Regions from separate parts of the Streptomyces sp. NPDC002490 genome, predicted to be linked through region 3. Evidence: riboswitches for the same ligand, from Rfam matches in the RefSeq annotation. Region 3 holds a riboswitch; each other region holds the start of a gene.

Region 1 (4,146 bases), on a different contig from region 3:
CAGACGAGGAGGCGGCCAAGTGACCACCGCCGAACCCACCGTGACCATGGACTTCCACCCCCAGCCGCAGGCCGGCACGGCCCGCCCCTGGGCCTTCCCCGAGCCCACCCGGCACACCCTCGGCAACGGCCTGACCGTGCTGCGCTGCGACCGTCCGGGCCAGCAGGTCGTCGCCGTGGAGGTGCTGCTGGACAGCCCGCTGGACGCCGAACCGGCCGGCCTCGACGGCGTCGCCACCATCATGGCCCGGGCGTTCTCCGAGGGCACCGACAAGCACTCCGCCGAGGAGTTCGCCGCCGAGCTGGAGCGCTGCGGCGCCACCCTGGACGCCCACGCCGACCACCCCTGCGTGCGGATCTCCCTCGAAGTGCCCGCCTCCCGGCTGGCGAAGGCCCTCGGGCTCCTCGCCGACGCCCTGCGCGCCCCGGCCTTCGCCGACAGCGAGGTCGAGCGGCTGGTCCGCAACCGCCTCGACGAGATCCCGCACGAGGCCGCGAACCCGTCCCGCCGCGCGGCCAAGGAGCTGTACCGCCAGCTCTTTCCCGCCGAGGCGCGGATGTCCCGGCCCCGCCAGGGCACCGAGGAGACCGTGGCGGCGATCGACGCGGCGGCCGTCCGCGCCTTCTACGAGAAGCACGTGCGCCCCGCCACCACCACGGCCGTCGTCGTCGGCGACCTCGCCGGCCTGGACGTGGAGGGACTCCTCGCCGACACCCTCGGCGCCTGGACCGGCAGCCCCTCGGCCCCCCGGGTCGTTGCGCCGGTGACCGCCGACGACACCGGGCGGGTGTTCATCGTGGACCGCCCCGGCGCGGTGCAGACGCAGCTGCTCATCGGACGGATCGGTGCCGACCGGCACGACCGGGTGTGGCCCGCGCAGGTGCTGGGCACCTACTGCCTGGGCGGCACCCTCACCTCGCGGCTGGACCGCGTGCTGCGCGAGGAGAAGGGCTACACCTACGGGGTGCGGGCCTTTGGCCAGGTGCTGCGCTCCACCTCGGAGGGCACCGGGGCGGCGATGCTCGCCATCTCCGGCTCCGTCGACACCGAGTCCACCGGGCCCGCGCTGACGGACCTGTGGACGGTGTTGCGCACTCTCGCCGCGGAAGGGCTCACCGACGCGGAGCGGGACGTGGCCGTGCAGAACCTGGTGGGGGTCGCCCCGTTGAAGTACGAGACGGCCGCGGCCGTCGCGGGCACCCTCGCCGACCAGGTCGAGCAGGGGCTCCCCGACGACTACCAGGGGCAGCTGTACCAGCGCTTGGCGGCCACCGGCACCGTGGAGGCGACGGCGGCCGCGGTGAACGCCTTCCCGGTGGACCGGCTGGTGACGGTCCTGGTGGGTGACGCGGCGCAGATCGAGGAGCCCGTGCGCGCCCTGGGCATCGGCGAGGTCACGGTCGTGACCGGCTGACCGCGTGCGGGCCCGCGGACCCCTTGCGGCCCGCGGGCCCGCACGGTGGCTCAACACCCGCTCGGCAGTCGCTCGGTGCGGTGGCGACCACGCGGGCGGGGGCGGCGTCGAACAGCGGGCGCAGCCGGTGACCGAGCGGACGGCGGCTCAGGCGGTACCGGGCGGAGGCGGATTCCCGCCCGTCCGCCGTCTCCGCGCGCCGCGGACACCGGACGGCAAGGGCCGCGGCCGTACCGGCGCGACGCGCTCCGGACCGTACCCCGCGAGGGGGTCCGTCGTGTCGTTCCGTCAGGAGTGCGGTGTGGGACGGATGTCCCGAAAGGGCGGGAGGTTGCGGTCCGCGGTGTGGCGTGCGCTACAAAACGGCCGTTCCGTTTGTCGTACCGAAGATCCTCCCCGTAGCGTCGGGGCGGCTGTCCGTCGTGCGGTACGCCGCAGTCGCGGCACCGGACAGTCATCGCCGAGTCCCCGTACGGTGCGAGCCAGGGGAGCCGGGGACCCGATCCGTCCCTGGGGTGAATCGGACGCCCGTCGCCACGCGGAGGGGGTCCGTAGGAGACCTTCCTGCTCCGAACCCGTCAGCTAACCCGGTAGGCGAGAGGGAAGGAAAGGACAGCCACTTCATGGCGTTCACCCGTGCCACCGGTAAGCACCGTCGCCCCACGCGCATCTCGCGGACCACCGCGAACGTCGCCGGCGTCGCCACCCTCACCACGACCGGTGTCATCGGTACCCTCGCTTCACCGGCCCTGGCCGCCCAGGAGCCGTCCTCGCTGGAGGACACGGGCCTCACCAAGACGGTGTCCATCGGCGACGCCGTCGCCGACGAGATCGACGCCCAGGCCGCCGCCCAGCAGATCGCCGCCGACGAGGCCGCCGCCATGGAGCTGGCCGAGGCGGAGGCCAAGCTGCGGGCCGCCGAGCAGAAGCGGCAGGCCGAGGCCGAGGCGGCGAAAGAGCGCGAGGCCCAGGAACGCGCCGCCCGCGAGGCCGAGCGCAAGCGCCTCAACACCTACGTGAGCCCGATCGCCGGCAGCTACGTCTCCACGTCCTACGGAGCGGGCGGCAACATCTGGTCCTCCGGCACCCACACCGGCATCGACTTCCACGCCAGCACCGGCACCCCGGTCCAGTCCGTGGGCTACGGCACCGTCGTCGAAGCCGGCTGGGCCGGCGCGTACGGCAACAACGTCGTCATCAAGATGCACGACGGCACCTACACCCAGTACGCCCACCTCTCGTCGGTGGCCGTCTTCGCGGGCCAGGCCGTCACCACCGGGCAGCAGATCGGACTGGCCGGGGCCACCGGCAACGTCACCGGCTCGCACCTGCACTTCGAGGCCCGGACCGGCGCCGACTACGGCTCCGACCTCGACCCCCTGGCCTACCTCCGCAGCCACGGGGTCAACCTCTGACCCACCCGCTCCGGCGGAACGTTCCGTCGACACCGTGAGCACCGAAGGGCCCCGGCCACCCGCCGGGGCCCTTCCGCACGTCCGGGCCCGCCCGCCCGCCTGTCCGTCCGTTCGATACGTGGCGGCCGTCCCATCGGTGTGAGGAATTCCCGTGCGGGTCGGAAAATTCCGCGTACTGCAATAGAGTCATCGAATCAGAGTCGATCGACCGCGGTGTGCGGACATAAAGCGGAGGTCCGATCGTGAGTATTCCCGCCACGGCGGTGTGCTCGGCCATTCGGGATGACATCGTCAGCGGTGTCCTGGAATGCGGGAGCCGCCTCACCGAGGAAGTGCTGGCCCGTCGCTACGGCGTTTCCCGGGTGCCGGTGCGCGAGGCGCTGCGCACCCTGGAGGCCGAGGGGTTCGTGGTCACCCGTCGGCACGCCGGGGCCTGCGTCGCCCGGCCGACCGAACGGGAGGCGGCCGATCTGCTGGAGGTGCGCCGGCTGCTGGAGCCGCTGGGGGCGTCCCGGGCCGCCGAGCGGCGCACCGAAGCCCACCTGAAGGTGCTGCGCGGTCTGGTGCGGCTGGGGCGGGAGCGGGCCGAGAACGGCACGGGCGAGGAACTCCGCTCGCTGGGCACCTGGTTCCACGAGACCTTGGACCAGGCTTCGGGAGGCCAGGGGCTCACCGCGATGCTCACCCAGCTCCGGCACAAGATCACCTGGATGTACACCGTCGAGCCGGCGGCGCGACCGGCCGAGCAGTGGGTCGAGCACGGAGTCCTCGTGGACGCGGTGGCCCGCGGGGACGCGGAACGCGCCGGCACCCTGATGGCCGCCCACACCGAGCGCGAGATCGGCGCGATGGTGGCCCGTCGCCGCCGGTTCCCGCACCGGCCGGGGGACGACGGGGCGGCGGCCGGCACGCGGGCGGGGAAACATTCCGTCAACACGGCGGGTGCGTCCCGGTAACACGGGGACGGTAGAAAAGGAGGAGGCGGGATTGCCGTAGGAATTCACTCTTCATTTCGGTGCCGTGCGTGCCGAAGGCGAGGGAAGTGAATTCTCTGACGATCGGGCCGATGCATCCGCCGGTGTGACGGAAAGCGATCCGCGGGCCTCGTGGTGCGGTGCGGGATTCGTGAATTCCCGTGAAGCGATGCGGGCCGAACGCGGGGGAGGCGTCCTCCCCGGAACGGCCCTGGCGCACCACGACGGGCGCCGGTCGGACCGCCTCCCGTGGGTCCGGTCCCCCGAGAGGCCGCTCCGCCCCGCCGGGAGCGGCCCGTGACGGCGGGCCCACCCGCCCGGCTCACACCGTCTCGGGCAACTC
Region 2 (4,146 bases), on a different contig from region 3:
GTCGGTGGCGAGGTGGCGGGAGGCCGAACCGGAGCGGGCGCTGTCGACGGGGGTGCCGGGCCGGTACTTGCCGGTGAGGAAGCCCGCGGCGAGCGAGAAGTAGGGCACGGCCGCGAGCCCGTTGCGGGAGGCGACCTGCTGGAGGGTGCCCTCGTAGCTGTCGCGGGCGACGAGGTTGTACTCGGGCTGGAGGACCGCGTAGCGGGCCAGTCCCTCGCGGTCGGAGAAGTCCAGTGATTCCTGGAGCCGTTCGGGGCTGATGTTGGAGGCGGCGACGGCCCGGACCTTGCCGGCGCGGACCAGGTCGTCCAGGGCGCCGACGATCTCCTCCACCGGCACGGTCACATCGTCGAAGTGGGTGTAGTACAGGTCGATGTAGTCGGTGCCGAGCCGGGTGAGGGAGGCGTCCGCGGCGGCCTTGACGGTGGTGGCGGAGAGGCCCTTGTAGTCGGGGTGGGAGCCGACCTTGGTGGCGACGACGACGTCCGCGCGGTTGCCGCGGGCGGCCATCCACCGGCCGATCAGGGTTTCGGACTCGCCGCCCCGGTTGCCGTCCGCCCAGGCGGAGTAGGCGTCGGCGGTGTCGAGGAAGTTGCCGCCCGCGTCGGCGTAGGCGTCGAGCACGGCGAAGGTCTGGGAGGTGTCCGCGGTCCAACCGAAGACGTTGCCGCCGAGGGCGAGCGGGAAGACGTCGAGGCCGGACGGACCGAGCGGGCGCAGAGTGGTCATGGTGCTAGTCAACACCCCTGGCCGGCAACGCCTTCCCCGGACCGGCGGACCTGGTGCGTCGAGGGGACGAACCCGGTCCGCCGGCGCTCTCGCGGTGTGGGGGGACACCCGTCGCGGAACCGGGCGCACGACCGCGTGCGGAGGTGCGCCGGGCGCCGGTGGGGGTGACGGGTGGGTACGGGGGCCGCGGACCCGGGAGGGTCAGAGGCTGAGGCCCTTGCCGCGCAGGAACGCGGCCGGGTCGACGGCGGCGCCGCCGCCGGGGTGGACCTCCAGGTGCAGGTGGGCGCCGGTGCTCTTGCCGGTGGAGCCCACCGAGCCGATGAACTGGCCGGTGGTGACCTTCTGGCCGACGCTCACGCCGATGGACGACTGGTGGGCGTACCAGAGTTCGGTGCCGTCGTCGAGGGTGAGGACCGTGCGGTAGCCGTACGAGCCGGACCAACCGGCCTGGGTGATGGTGCCGCTGCCGATGGCCTTCAGCGGGGTGCCGGCGCCGGCGGCGAAGTCGAGGCCGGTGTGGGCGCCGGAGGACCACATCGCACCGGACTGCCCGTAGGAGGAGGTCAGCGTGTACGAGGAGAGGGGGAGCGTGAAGCTCTTGGCGAGCTTCGCGAGGCGCTCCTTCTCGGCCTGCGCGGCCTTGGCCCTCGCCTCGGCCTCCGCCTTCCTGCGCTCCGCCTCGGCCTTGGCCTTCGCCTTGGCCTTCGCTTCGGCTTCCGCCTTGGCCTTGGCCTTGGCCTCCGCCTTGGCGGCGGCTTCGGCGGCCTTCTTCACGGCGGCCTTCTCGGCTGCGGCGCGGGCCGCGGCCTCGGCCTGGTCCTGCTGCTGCTCGGCCTGCTGGAGGATGCGGGTGCGCAGGGCCTCGCCCGCGTCGGTGGCGCCCCGGGCGGCGTCGGCGGTGGTGACGCCGGCACCGGTCAGGGGGGCCACGGCGGGGGTGGCGGCGGCCTTCTGCTGGGGCTCCTCGGCGGAGTCCCCGGGCATGATCGAGCCGAGGTCGAGGTCGGGCATCGAAATCTTGATGGGGGGCTTGCCGCCCTGCGCGGTGGCGATGCCGCCCGCGCCGACCGCGGCGATGACGCCGACGCCCAGGACCGTGGAGCTGCGGGCGAGCCCGCCGCGCTGCTTGGCGACGCGGTGGCGACCGCGCACCGGTCGGACGGTGTCGGCGGTGGGGTTCCAGACCTCCCGCGCCTCGCCCTCGGTGACCTCGGGGCCGTACACCCGCTGGTAGGGGGAATGGGTCCCGTCCTCGACGGTCGTGGATGCGTGAGGGGCTTCGGGGGCAGGCCGATTGGACGCCACTGAGGCGTACTCCTTCCTTCCTTCTCGCCTACCGGGTTAGCTGACGGGTTCGGAGCAGGAAGGTCTCCTACGGGTCGCCTTCACGAGAAGGCGGCCCGATTCACCCCAAGGTGGTGGTTCCCCGGTTCCCTCGCGGGATTCGGCGCGTGCGCACGGAGCCGCCTCTGTGACGGCTGGGACGACCGCGCTGCGTTATCGAACGTTAATAGACCCGGGGCTCGGATTCCAAGCGCTTCCGAGTGATCGTTAGCGCTCACAGCAGGGACTTATCAGGACACGGAGGGGCGGATACGGGCGAGTTGGCGGTCGGACAATATTCCTCGGCGAGGCACTTTTTTCCCTGACGGATACTCAGTTGTTATCGGAAAGCGAAGCCGTGACTACAGGGGGTGAGGGGGCTGATGGGAGGCCGCCGGACGGCGGGGCACCGCCCCCGCCGCCGGGGGCGTCAGGGCCGTCGCACCGCCAACATGGCGAGGTCGTCCTCCGGTCCCGCGCCCGTGTGCCGGACGACCTCCTGGGTGAGGGCGGCCAGCAGCTCCTCCGGGCCGGGGAAGGCCCGGCCCCGCAGCCACCGCGCCGGATCGAAGAACTCCCCCCGCCCGTCCCGGGCCTCGGACAGTCCGTCGGTGTACACCAGCAGGGTCGTCCCCGGCGGGAAGTCCACCTGGTCGCAGGAGTCGGGCCACACCCCCAGGTCGAGCATGCCCAACGGCAGTGCCGGACGGCGCGGGAACACCACGGTCAGCCCCCCGTCCGGGACCAGCAGCAGCGGTGTCGGATGCCCCCGGTTGAGGATCCGCACCACGTCCTGACCGTGCGGCAGCTCGGCGAGCACCGCGGTCGTGAACCCCTCGAAGTCGTCGACCTCGCGCCGGCGCACCCCCTCCCGGGCGAGGGCGCGTTCCAGCCGACCCGCCACCGCCTCCAGGGTCGCCTCCTGCTCCGCGGCCTCCCGGAAGGCCCCGATGAGCACCGCCACCGCCGACACCGCGCCCATCCCCTTGCCCCGCACGTCACCCACCACCAGCCGGACCCCGTGCGGGGTGTCCTGCACCGCGTACAGGTCACCGCCGATGGACGCGTCGGCCTGCGCGGCCTCGTAGCGGGCGGCGATGTCGAAGCCGCCGATCCGGGCCGCGGGCTCCGGCAGCACGGCCCGCTGGGCCGCCTCCGCGACCTCCCGGGCCGAGGCCAGCCGGGCACTGCTGCGGCGGGTGAGCCGGTTGATCACGACGGCCAGGACGGACACCACGACGATCGTGGCCAGGTCGGTGAAGGACTCGGCCCGCCCCAGGTCCCCGTCCTCCCACCGCTCGCTGATCATGGCGGCGCAGGCCGCGAGCCCGATGGCCACCGTGCCGAGCAGCCCGTAGAAGGGGGCGGCGGCCAGCGGTGCCGCGGCCAACAGGGGCGCGGCGGTGATCCGGGACGGGGTCAGCTCGTCGTAGAACACCCCGGCCACGATCAGCAGCAGCGGAAGCGCCCGGACGAACCGGTTGCCCCGGCGGGCCCGGCGATGACGCCCGCCGACACCCGTCCGCGCACGGGCCCCGGCCTCCGCGGACTCCTCCTCGGTCGGTGCACCTCCGTGGCCCACGTACCGTCTCCCGCCGCCTGCCTACCGATCGCCGCCCGTCCCAGGCTGGCCCCCGCCCGGGCCGGCAGCGACCCGTACGGGCCGTACGGGTGAGGGCAGCACACGACGAAGGCCCGGAAGCAAGGGCTTCCGGGCCTTCGTACGGAGTAGCGGGGACAGGATTTGAACCTGCGACCTCTGGGTTATGAGCCCAGCGAGCTACCGAGCTGCTCCACCCCGCGTCGGTAAGCCCAACTCTACACCACGTCCGGACCCCTCCGACCACGCCTTTTCCGCTACCGCCCACCCGCCCGCCCGGCGCACCGGACGACCCCCGCCCGGCGGACCCGGCACCCGGTCAACGGGCGCACCGCGGGAGCTGCCCGGTTCGGGTGGCGATGCGGCGGATTCTCGACGGTGGCCGCCCGACGCCCGTCATCCTGGGCCCATGAGTGACGAGACCTGCCCGGCGTGCGGCGGCACCGGACTCACCGAACACGAACAGCACACGGTCGAGACCGACGAGGAGG
Region 3 (4,146 bases):
CCTCCCTGCCGATGCTGCTGGCGCTCGCCCGGGTGTACGGCACCACGGTCTCCGAACTGCTCGGCGAAACGGTCGTCGACCGCGACGCCGTGGTGCAGGCCGCCACCATGGAGCCCACCCGGGCCGGCGGCTGGACGTACTGGCAGGCCGGCGCCTCCGGCCGGGGGATGCAGGCCCTGCGGGTCCGGGTGCCGTACGGCACCCAGGGCGACATCGTGCGGGTCCACCCGGGCGAAGAGTGGCTGTACGTCCTGTCCGGGCGGTTGCGGCTCAGGCTCGGGGACAGCACCCACCTCCTCGGCCCCGGTGACAGCGCCCACTTCGACTCGCTGACCCCGCACCGGATCGGCGCCGCCGACGAGGACGGCACCGACCTCCTCTTCGTGCATACCCTGTTGCAGAGTCCGACCGCCGCGCTGTGCCTCGGCCCGGCGGACGGCCACACCCCGGGAGACCTCCGATGACCGAACCCGTACCCCCCACCGACCCCGCGGCGCCTCCGGTCGCCCCGCGGACCTCCACGCCCCGCATGGAGGACAAGATGCCGCCGAGCATCTGGATCCGACTGGTCATCTACGTCGCGGTCGGCCACCTGGTCGCCGCCTTCATCTGGCTGCTGTTCGAGGTCGGAGCCAAGTGACCCCGCCGGCGGCCGGGGACCGGCTCAGTCGAGCAGCCGTCCGCGCAGCCGCTCGCGCAGCCCGGGGGTGAGACCGAGGGCCCGGCGCAGATAGGTGTCGGTGTCGCCCCAACATCGGTCGATCGTCTCGAAGGCGGCCGCCAGGTACTCGACCCGGGCGTCGAAGAGGGGGCTCAGCAACTCCATGGCCTCGGGCGCGGAGCCGTCGACGGCGTCCGCGTCGCGGCGCACCCGGTACCGCCGGTGCGCCGCGTTGGACTTGAGGTAGTCCTCCTCGATCGCGCTCCGCTCGACCCCGAGGGCCAGCAGCGCCACGGCCACGGTGAGTCCGGCCCGGTCCTTGCCCGCGGCGCAGTGCAGCAGGGCGGGCACGCTGTCCTCGGCGAGCGCGTGCAGCACCCGGGCGTGCTCCGCCGTCCGCTGCTCGATCATGACCCGGTAGGACGTCACCATCTGGTCGACGGCGCGCCCCCCGGCCAGCAGGGCGCGGAGTTCGGTGAGGTCGCCGTTGCGCACCATGTGCCAGAACGCGGCGCCGTCGGCCGGGTCGCTGAGCGGGATGTTCACCTGGCGCACCCCGGGGAGCTCCACGTCGTGGCCGTCGAGGGCGCGGTCGGCGTCGTTGCGGAAGTCGAAGACGGTGTGCAGACCGAGCGAGTCGAGGTACCGGCTGTCCCGTGCCGTCGCGCGGGCGAGGTGGCCGCTGCGGAACAGCACCCCGTGGCGGATCCGGCGACCGTCCGCGGTCGGCAGTCCTCCCAGGTCCCGGAAGTTGCGCACGCCGGTCAGTTCGGGCTCGGTGGATGGGATCTGCTGCGTCACGGGGCTCCTCCGGTTCCCCCGCCGGCGCCGTCGGACGGCGGGCCGGTTCAGACGATACGACATCACATCGTCCGACAATCGGGATGTGATGGGCTTTTCTTGTGAAACACGGAGGGCGAGCCCTGGCCTCTATGTCCTGCAATGTGCATTTTCATAGCGTTCGCGAATCTTGGTGGTCCTCATCCCAACTGGGCCGGGAATAAAGCCGCCTGGGGAAGCCGGTCGTGACCGGGATCATAGAGGTCACCGAACGTGGTGGCCGGCCGTGCTCCGCCTGCCGTCCACAGCCCGGGAATTGAGTTCCGCGGCCCCCGCCGTCGTCGACGCAGGGTGACCGGGAAATCCCGCAAGGATCAAGGAATACCTGGTCATCGACGTGCTCGCGGTTGTCCGGGCCGTTCCGGCTCGCTTAGCGTCACGCTCACTCCGGGCGGACGCCGAGTCCTGCCACCGTCCGGCACCCACCGTCGTACCGACATCGGCAGGAGCGGGGAACCCACACGCAGTACGCCGAGTCCGGGCGACCGGACCGGCTCGGGGTGAAGCCGCGCGAGCGCGGCCGGGCACCTCCCGCCCGAATCCGACAGCTCACCTCGTAGGCGCCGGAGAGGAACGCACCATGCCCGCGACGGGTAAGCACCGCCGTCCCACGTCCGCCCGGCTCGTCCGCGCCATCGCCCTCACCGGGTCCGGTGGCGCGGCGGCCCTGGCGCTTCCGCTGATGGGCGCCGCCCAGGCCCACGCCCAGGCCGGGGAGGCCGCCCCCGCCCCCAAGGGCTCCGCCGCCGTCACCGCCCCGGCCGCCCCGCAGGCCCCCGCGGAGCGGACCGCCACCCCCCGCGCCGAGGTCACCACGTACTCCGTGAAGATCGGCGACCACCTGTCGAAGATCGCCGACGAGCAGGACGTGCGCGGCGGCTGGCAGCGGCTGTACCAGGACAACCGGGCCGCGGTCGGCGCCGACCCGAACCTGATCCGCCCCGGTCTGGAGCTCGCCATCGGTGCCCCGGCCGCCGCCCCGCAGTCCGCCGCCCCGAAGCAGGCCGCGCCGAAGGCCGCCGCGCCCGAGGCCCCGGCCCCGAAGGCCGCCCAGCCCCAGGCGCCCGAGGTCCGGCAGGCGGCCCCCGAGAAGGCACCGGCTCCGAAGCCCGCCGCTCCGAAGCCCGCCGCCCCGAAGGTCGCGCCCGCGGCGGCCGAGGCGCCCGCCGCCGCGAACGCCTCAGGCTTCACCCTGCCGGTCGCCAGCGGGGTGGGCACCCCCTACCGGGCCTCCGGCAGCATGTGGTCCAGCGGCTACCACACCGGCGTCGACTTCAGCGTCCCCGCCGGCACGCCGCTCAAGGCGGTCGGCCCGGGCACCGTCGTCTCGGCGGGCTGGGCGGGCGCCTACGGCAACCAGGTGATCATCCAGCACGCCGACGGCAAGTACTCCCAGTACGCCCATCTCTCGCAGCTCGGCGTCAGCGCGGGACAGTCCGTCTCGGGCGGCCAGCAGATCGGCCTCGCCGGTTCCACCGGCAACAGCACCGGGCCGCACCTGCACTTCGAGATCCGCACCTCGCCGACGTACGGCTCCGACATCGACCCGCTGACCTACCTGCGGTCCAAGGGCGTCTCCGTCTGATCCGTCCGGCGACCCGCCGGGAGCTCCCGCACGCGGGGCCGCATCCTCCGATGCGGCCCCGCGTCGCGCTGTACGGGCCTGGCCGTTCCCCTATTCCCGTGTCGTGCCGGTCGACCGCATGGCCTTTCTCACGTCCCGTCAACCCCCTGGAAGGCATTGTTACGGTGGCGTAGGTCACGCCGGGCGAGGAAGGATGGGTCGATGTGACAGCAGAGTCGACGTTCCTCCCCCCTGACGGCATCCGGTCCTACGCAGCGCTCGGCGACAGCTTCACGGAGGGCGTCGGTGACCCCGGGCCCGACGGATCGTTCGTGGGCTGGGCCGACCGGCTGGCCGTCCTCCTGGGCGACCGGCTCCCCGAGCACGCCTTCCGCTACGCCAACCTCGCCGTCCGCGGGCGGCTCCTCGACCAGATCGTCGAGGAGCAGATACCCCGGGCCCGGGAGCTCGCCCCCGACCTGGTGACCTTCTGCGCGGGCGGCAACGACATCATCCGCCCCGGCAGCGATCCCGACGAGGTGGCCGAACGCTTCGAACGCGCCGTCGCCCACCTCGCCTCCACCGTCGGCACGGTCATGCTGACCACCGGGTTCGACACCCGGGGCGTCCCCGTCTTCCGTCGCCTCCGCGGCAAGATCGCCACCTACAACGGCCATGTGCGGGCCATCGCCGACCGCTACCACTGCCCGGTCCTCGACCTGTGGTCCCTCAGGACCGTGCAGGACCGCCGGGCCTGGGACACCGACCGCCTGCACCTCTCGCCCGAGGGGCACACCCGGGTCGCGCTCCGCGCCGCCCAGGTCCTCGACGTCGAGGTGCCCGCCGACCCCGACCAGCCCTGGCCCCCGCTACCGCCCCGCGGCGTCCTCGAAGAACGGCGCGACGACATCCACTGGGCGCGCGAGTACCTGGTGCCCTGGATCGGACGCCGACTGCGCGGGGTGTCCTCCGGCGACCAGGTCGAGGCCAAGCGCCCCGATCTGCTCCCCCTCTGAACGGCCGCTGCCGCCGGGGTCAGCCGGGATCGCCCGGCGACGGTAGCCACACCGTCCCGGACGGT
Region 4 (4,146 bases), on a different contig from region 3:
GGCCCCCGAGCGGGACGTCTCGCTGTACATCAATTCGCCCGGCGGCTCGTTCACCGCCATGACCGCGATCTACGACACCCTGCGCTACCTCAGCTGCGACGTGGAGACCATCTGCCTGGGGCAGGCCGTGTCCGCCGCGGCGGTCCTCCTCTCGGCGGGCACCCCCGGCAAACGGCTGGCGCTGCCCGGGGCGCGGGCGACGATCCATCAACCCGCGCTGCCGGAACCGCTACGGGGCCAGGTCGACGACCTGGCGATCCAGGCCCGGGAACTCCGGCGCCGACGCGATCTGATGGAGGAACTGCTGGTGCGGCACACCGGACGCAGCCGCGCACGGGTGGCGGCCGACCTCGAACGGAACCGGTTCCTCGACGCCGCCCAGGCCCTGGAGTACGGCCTCGTGGACCGGATCGTCACCACCCGCGCCGGCAGCACGCCGCCCGCCCCGCCCGCCCGGTAGGCGGTCGTGCTTCCCGACCTCCCGCCCTTGCCGGCCCTCACCCGGGCCGAGGGGGAGGTGATCGACCGCTACCTGGAGGCGGTCGACCTCCTCGGGCGGATCAATCCGGCGCGCGGCGACGACACCTATCGCGGCCTGCGCGCCGCGCAGGCGCTGGTCAGCACGGCCGTGGTGCTGCGGGACGCGCTGGCGCTGATGCACCAGCGCGGCGAGAGCCGGCTGTGCGCCGACACGCTGGCCCGTGCGCTGCGCACCCTGGACGGGGTGCGCCGGGCGGCACGCGTCGGGCTCCCACCGGAGCAGAACTGACCCGGCGTCCGGGCAGAGCCGGAAACGGCCCAAACGGGGTACCACGAACAGCGGATCCCGGAGTAGACGTTTCCAAGGGCCCGACTTGCGCGGTTCGTCCACTCCATAGTGGGCAATCGACGTTTCGCCGCTGGTACCGGGGTCGTCAGGCACCCGTCACCCGCTCTTGCGGGACGACTGTCCACCCGAACGGGCCAGGGGTGAGGAGACTCACAAACCAGCGGTAACGTTCGGTTTTTCCGATGGTCATGCGTGAAGATCCCTTCCGACGACAAGCCCCCGCCACAGCGGCGGGGCGGTCCGGGCGGACGCCGAGTCCTGCCGCCGCCCGGACGCCAGGTCGACAGGAGTGGACGGCAGGAGTGGAGGACCCGAGCAAGCCGGGCCGTCGGAGCGATCCGGACGGCCCTTGGGGTGAAGCCGCGTCAGCGGCCGGGCATCTTCGCCTGCCCGAACCCGACAGGTCATCCTTCACAGGCGGCTGACGAAGGGTTGCGCAATGACTGCGCTCAATCGTGTTCCGTCGCTGCTGACCATGGCCTCCGCGGCCTCGGCACTCACCCTCGCCGCCGTGGGAGGGACCATAGTGGCCCCCGGCGGCGCCACGGAGGCGTCCGCCGCGACGCCCGCGACCAAGGCACTCAAGGTGGCCGCCTCGAAGAAGGGCGCTCCCTACCGGTACGGCGCGACGGGGCCCTACAGGTTCGACTGCTCCGGGCTCACGATGTACTCGTACAAGAAGGCGGGCAAGACCCTGCCCCGTACCGCAGCGGCCCAGTACAACAAGACCAAGCGCGTGAGCGCGGGCAACCGCGCCAAGGGCGACCTGGTCTTCTTCTACTCGGGCCGGAACGTCTACCACGTCGGCATCTACGCCGGCAGCGGCAAGATCTGGCACTCGCCGAAAACCGGCGACGTGGTACGCCTCTCCAAGATCTGGACCAAGAGCGTCAAGTACGGACGGGTGCGGTGAGCGATGCCACGAACTGAGCGGTGCATACGCTGAGGCGTGTGCCGACCGCCCGAAGGGGTGGGGGACGCACCGGTGCGTCCCCCACCCCTTCGGGCCCCGCTGGGCGGGTGCGCTTCCGGTTACCCATGAGACATGACTGACGACCGGCCCGGCGCTCCGCCCTCCGAGACCCCGATCCAGCGGACCAATCGGAACTTCGGCGAACTCCTCCAGGAACTCAGGGTCACCCAGACCGGGGTGCAGATCCTCTTCGCCTTCCTCCTGACCCTGGCGTTCACCCCCCGCTTCCCCACGCTGGACACCGTCCAGCGCACCGCCTACGTGGTCTCCCTGTGCCTGGCCGTCCTCGCGGCGGCCCTGTTCACGGCCCCCGCCGCCATCCACCGCTACCTCTTCCACCGCGGCGCCAAGCCCGACATCGTGCGGGTGTCGTCCCGCATCACCGAACTCGGTCTGGGCGTGCTGTCCCTGGCGCTCACCGGTTCGGTCCTGCTCTCCGTCGACGTGGCGGTGGGCCGGGCCGGCGGGGTGGCCGCCGGCGCGGGCACCCTGCTGGTCTGCACGGGGCTGTGGCTGGTCCTGCCCTGGCGGGTGCTCAGGCACCGACTGCGGCACGGAGCGGCGCCCGAGCGGCAGTGAGCGCCCAGGCGCGTCTGCTCACGCCAGCGCGCCCGCCGGAGCCCGCTCCACCACCACCCGCACCGCCCGGCGCACCTGGGCGTCCGTGAGGTCGGCACGGGCGGTCAACCTCAGCCGGGAGACGCCGTCCGGTACCGAGGGCGGACGGAAGCACCCCACGGCCAGCCCCTCGGCACGGCACTCGGCCGCCCAGCGGACCGCCGCCTCGGGCGACGGGGCGCGCACGGACACCACCGCCGCATCGAGGCGCGCCACGGCGCACCCCGCCCCGGACAGCAGGTCGTGCAGCAGGCCCGCGACCGCGCGGGCCCGGGCCGGCCGGTCGGGCTCGGCGCGCAGCACGCGCAGGGCGGCCAGGGCGGCCCCCGCCGCAGCGGGGGCGAGGCCGGTGTCGAAGATGAACGTACGGGCCGTGTTGACCAGATGGGCGATGACCCGGGCGGGCCCGAGGACCGCCCCGCCCTGGCTGCCGAGCGCCTTGGACAGGGTCACCGTGGCGACGACGTCCTCTGCGCCGGCGAGCCCCGCCGCGTGCAGGGCGCCCCGACCGCCGGAGCCGAGGACCCCGAGGCCGTGCGCGTCGTCCACCAGCAACCCGGCGCCCGCCGCCCGGCAGACGGCGGACAGTTCGCGGAGCGGGGCGGCCTCCCCGTCCACCGAGAACACCGAGTCGGTGACGGCGAGGGCGGGTCCGGGGCCTTCGGCGAGCGCGGTGCGCACCGCGTCCGGCGAGGCGTGCGCGACGATCCGGGTGGTGCCGCGCGCCAGCCGGCAGCCGTCGATCAGCGAGGCGTGGTTGGCCGCGTCGGAGACGATCAGGGTGCCGGCCGGGGCCAGGGCGGTGAGCGCGGCCAGGTTCGCCGCGTAACCGGAGGACAGCACCAACGCGGCCTCGAAGCCGCAGAAGGCCGCGAGTTCGTCCTCCAGTTCGGCGTGCAGGGCGGTGGTGCCGCTGACCAACCGGGAACCGGTGGCGCCGGCGCCCCAGCACCGGGCCGCCTCCGCGGCGGCGGCGGTCACCCCGGGGTGCCGGGTCAGCCCCAGGTAGTCGTTGCCCGCGAGGTCCAGCAGCGGCGAGTCGAGGGGCCGGGGGCGCAGCACCCGCACCAGCCCGGCGGCCCGCCGCCGGTCGGCCTGGGCGTCGAGCCAGTCGAACGGCGATGCCCTCATCTACGGCCTCCGGCGGTGGGGTGCGCCCGCGTCGGGGCGCCCCGACGGAGCCGGGTCCGGGCGGACGGTGGTTTTGTAGGCAGTGCACAGACCCTAACGGCCCAATCCCCGCGCCAGCATGTGGTGATACCCACACATCGATGCGCCAGGGTTGTCAGATGCCTCCTTGGCCGCGTGGGGTGGCGTAGGCCAGGATCGGCACCATGGACCTGTTGAACACGCTGGTGGACAAGGGACTGCGGCGCGAACTGCCGACCCGGGACGAGGCGCTCGCGGTACTGGCGACGTCCGACGACGAGGTGCTCGACGTGGTGGCCGCGGCCGGGAGGGTGCGCCGTCACTGGTTCGGCCGACGGGTGAAACTCAACTACCTGGTCAACCTGAAGTCCGGGCTGTGTCCCGAGGACTGCTCCTACTGCTCCCAGCGGCTCGGGTCGACCGCCGGCATCCTCAAGTACACCTGGCTGAAGCCCGAGCAGGCGACCGAGGCGGCAACGGCCGGGCTCGCCGGCGGGGCCAAGCGGGTCTGTCTGGTGGCGAGCGGACGCGGTCCGACCGACCGGGACGTGGACCGGGTCTCGGACACCATCCGGGC

The links. A riboswitch is a leader RNA that binds a small molecule or an ion and turns the genes downstream of it on or off. The one in region 3 is predicted to bind cyclic di-AMP.
Region 1: another riboswitch for cyclic di-AMP. It lies ahead of ABT092_RS14845 (M23 family metallopeptidase); the one in region 3 lies ahead of ABT092_RS15970 (M23 family metallopeptidase).
Region 2: another riboswitch for cyclic di-AMP. It lies ahead of ABT092_RS29245 (M23 family metallopeptidase); the one in region 3 lies ahead of ABT092_RS15970 (M23 family metallopeptidase).
Region 4: another riboswitch for cyclic di-AMP. It lies ahead of ABT092_RS18005 (C40 family peptidase); the one in region 3 lies ahead of ABT092_RS15970 (M23 family metallopeptidase).

Annotation. Positions count from the first base shown of each region.
Region 1 covers NZ_JBEOWM010000019.1:98,188-102,333, forward strand. Annotated here, with positions in the region: gene ABT092_RS14835 (M16 family metallopeptidase) at 1-23, shown strand, start outside; gene ABT092_RS14840 (M16 family metallopeptidase) at 47-1,414, shown strand; cyclic di-AMP (ydaO/yuaA leader) riboswitch at 1,863-2,026, shown strand; gene ABT092_RS14845 (M23 family metallopeptidase) at 2,038-2,829, shown strand; gene ABT092_RS14850 (GntR family transcriptional regulator) at 3,072-3,785, shown strand; gene ABT092_RS14855 (HPr family phosphocarrier protein) at 4,126-4,146, opposite strand, start outside.
Region 2 covers NZ_JBEOWM010000077.1:9,782-13,927, forward strand. Annotated here, with positions in the region: gene ABT092_RS29240 (aldo/keto reductase) at 1-729, opposite strand, end outside; gene ABT092_RS29245 (M23 family metallopeptidase) at 931-2,037, opposite strand; cyclic di-AMP (ydaO/yuaA leader) riboswitch at 2,048-2,192, opposite strand; gene ABT092_RS29250 (PP2C family protein-serine/threonine phosphatase) at 2,486-3,637, opposite strand; tRNA gene ABT092_RS29255 (tRNA-Met) at 3,785-3,858, opposite strand; gene ABT092_RS29260 (hypothetical protein) at 4,065-4,146, shown strand, end outside.
Region 3 covers NZ_JBEOWM010000021.1:93,264-97,409, reverse strand. Annotated here, with positions in the region: gene ABT092_RS15985 (helix-turn-helix domain-containing protein) at 1-464, shown strand, start outside; gene ABT092_RS15980 (DUF6126 family protein) at 461-640, shown strand; gene ABT092_RS15975 (tyrosine-protein phosphatase) at 665-1,462, opposite strand; cyclic di-AMP (ydaO/yuaA leader) riboswitch at 1,961-2,079, shown strand; gene ABT092_RS15970 (M23 family metallopeptidase) at 2,082-3,086, shown strand; gene ABT092_RS15965 (SGNH/GDSL hydrolase family protein) at 3,290-4,081, shown strand; gene ABT092_RS15960 (STM4011 family radical SAM protein) at 4,101-4,146, opposite strand, start outside.
Region 4 covers NZ_JBEOWM010000025.1:52,507-56,652, forward strand. Annotated here, with positions in the region: gene ABT092_RS17995 (ATP-dependent Clp protease proteolytic subunit) at 1-460, shown strand, start outside; gene ABT092_RS18000 (hypothetical protein) at 467-769, shown strand; cyclic di-AMP (ydaO/yuaA leader) riboswitch at 1,093-1,264, shown strand; gene ABT092_RS18005 (C40 family peptidase) at 1,269-1,742, shown strand; gene ABT092_RS18010 (DUF6328 family protein) at 1,875-2,381, shown strand; gene ABT092_RS18015 (8-amino-7-oxononanoate synthase) at 2,400-3,551, opposite strand; gene bioB (biotin synthase BioB) at 3,755-4,146, shown strand, end outside.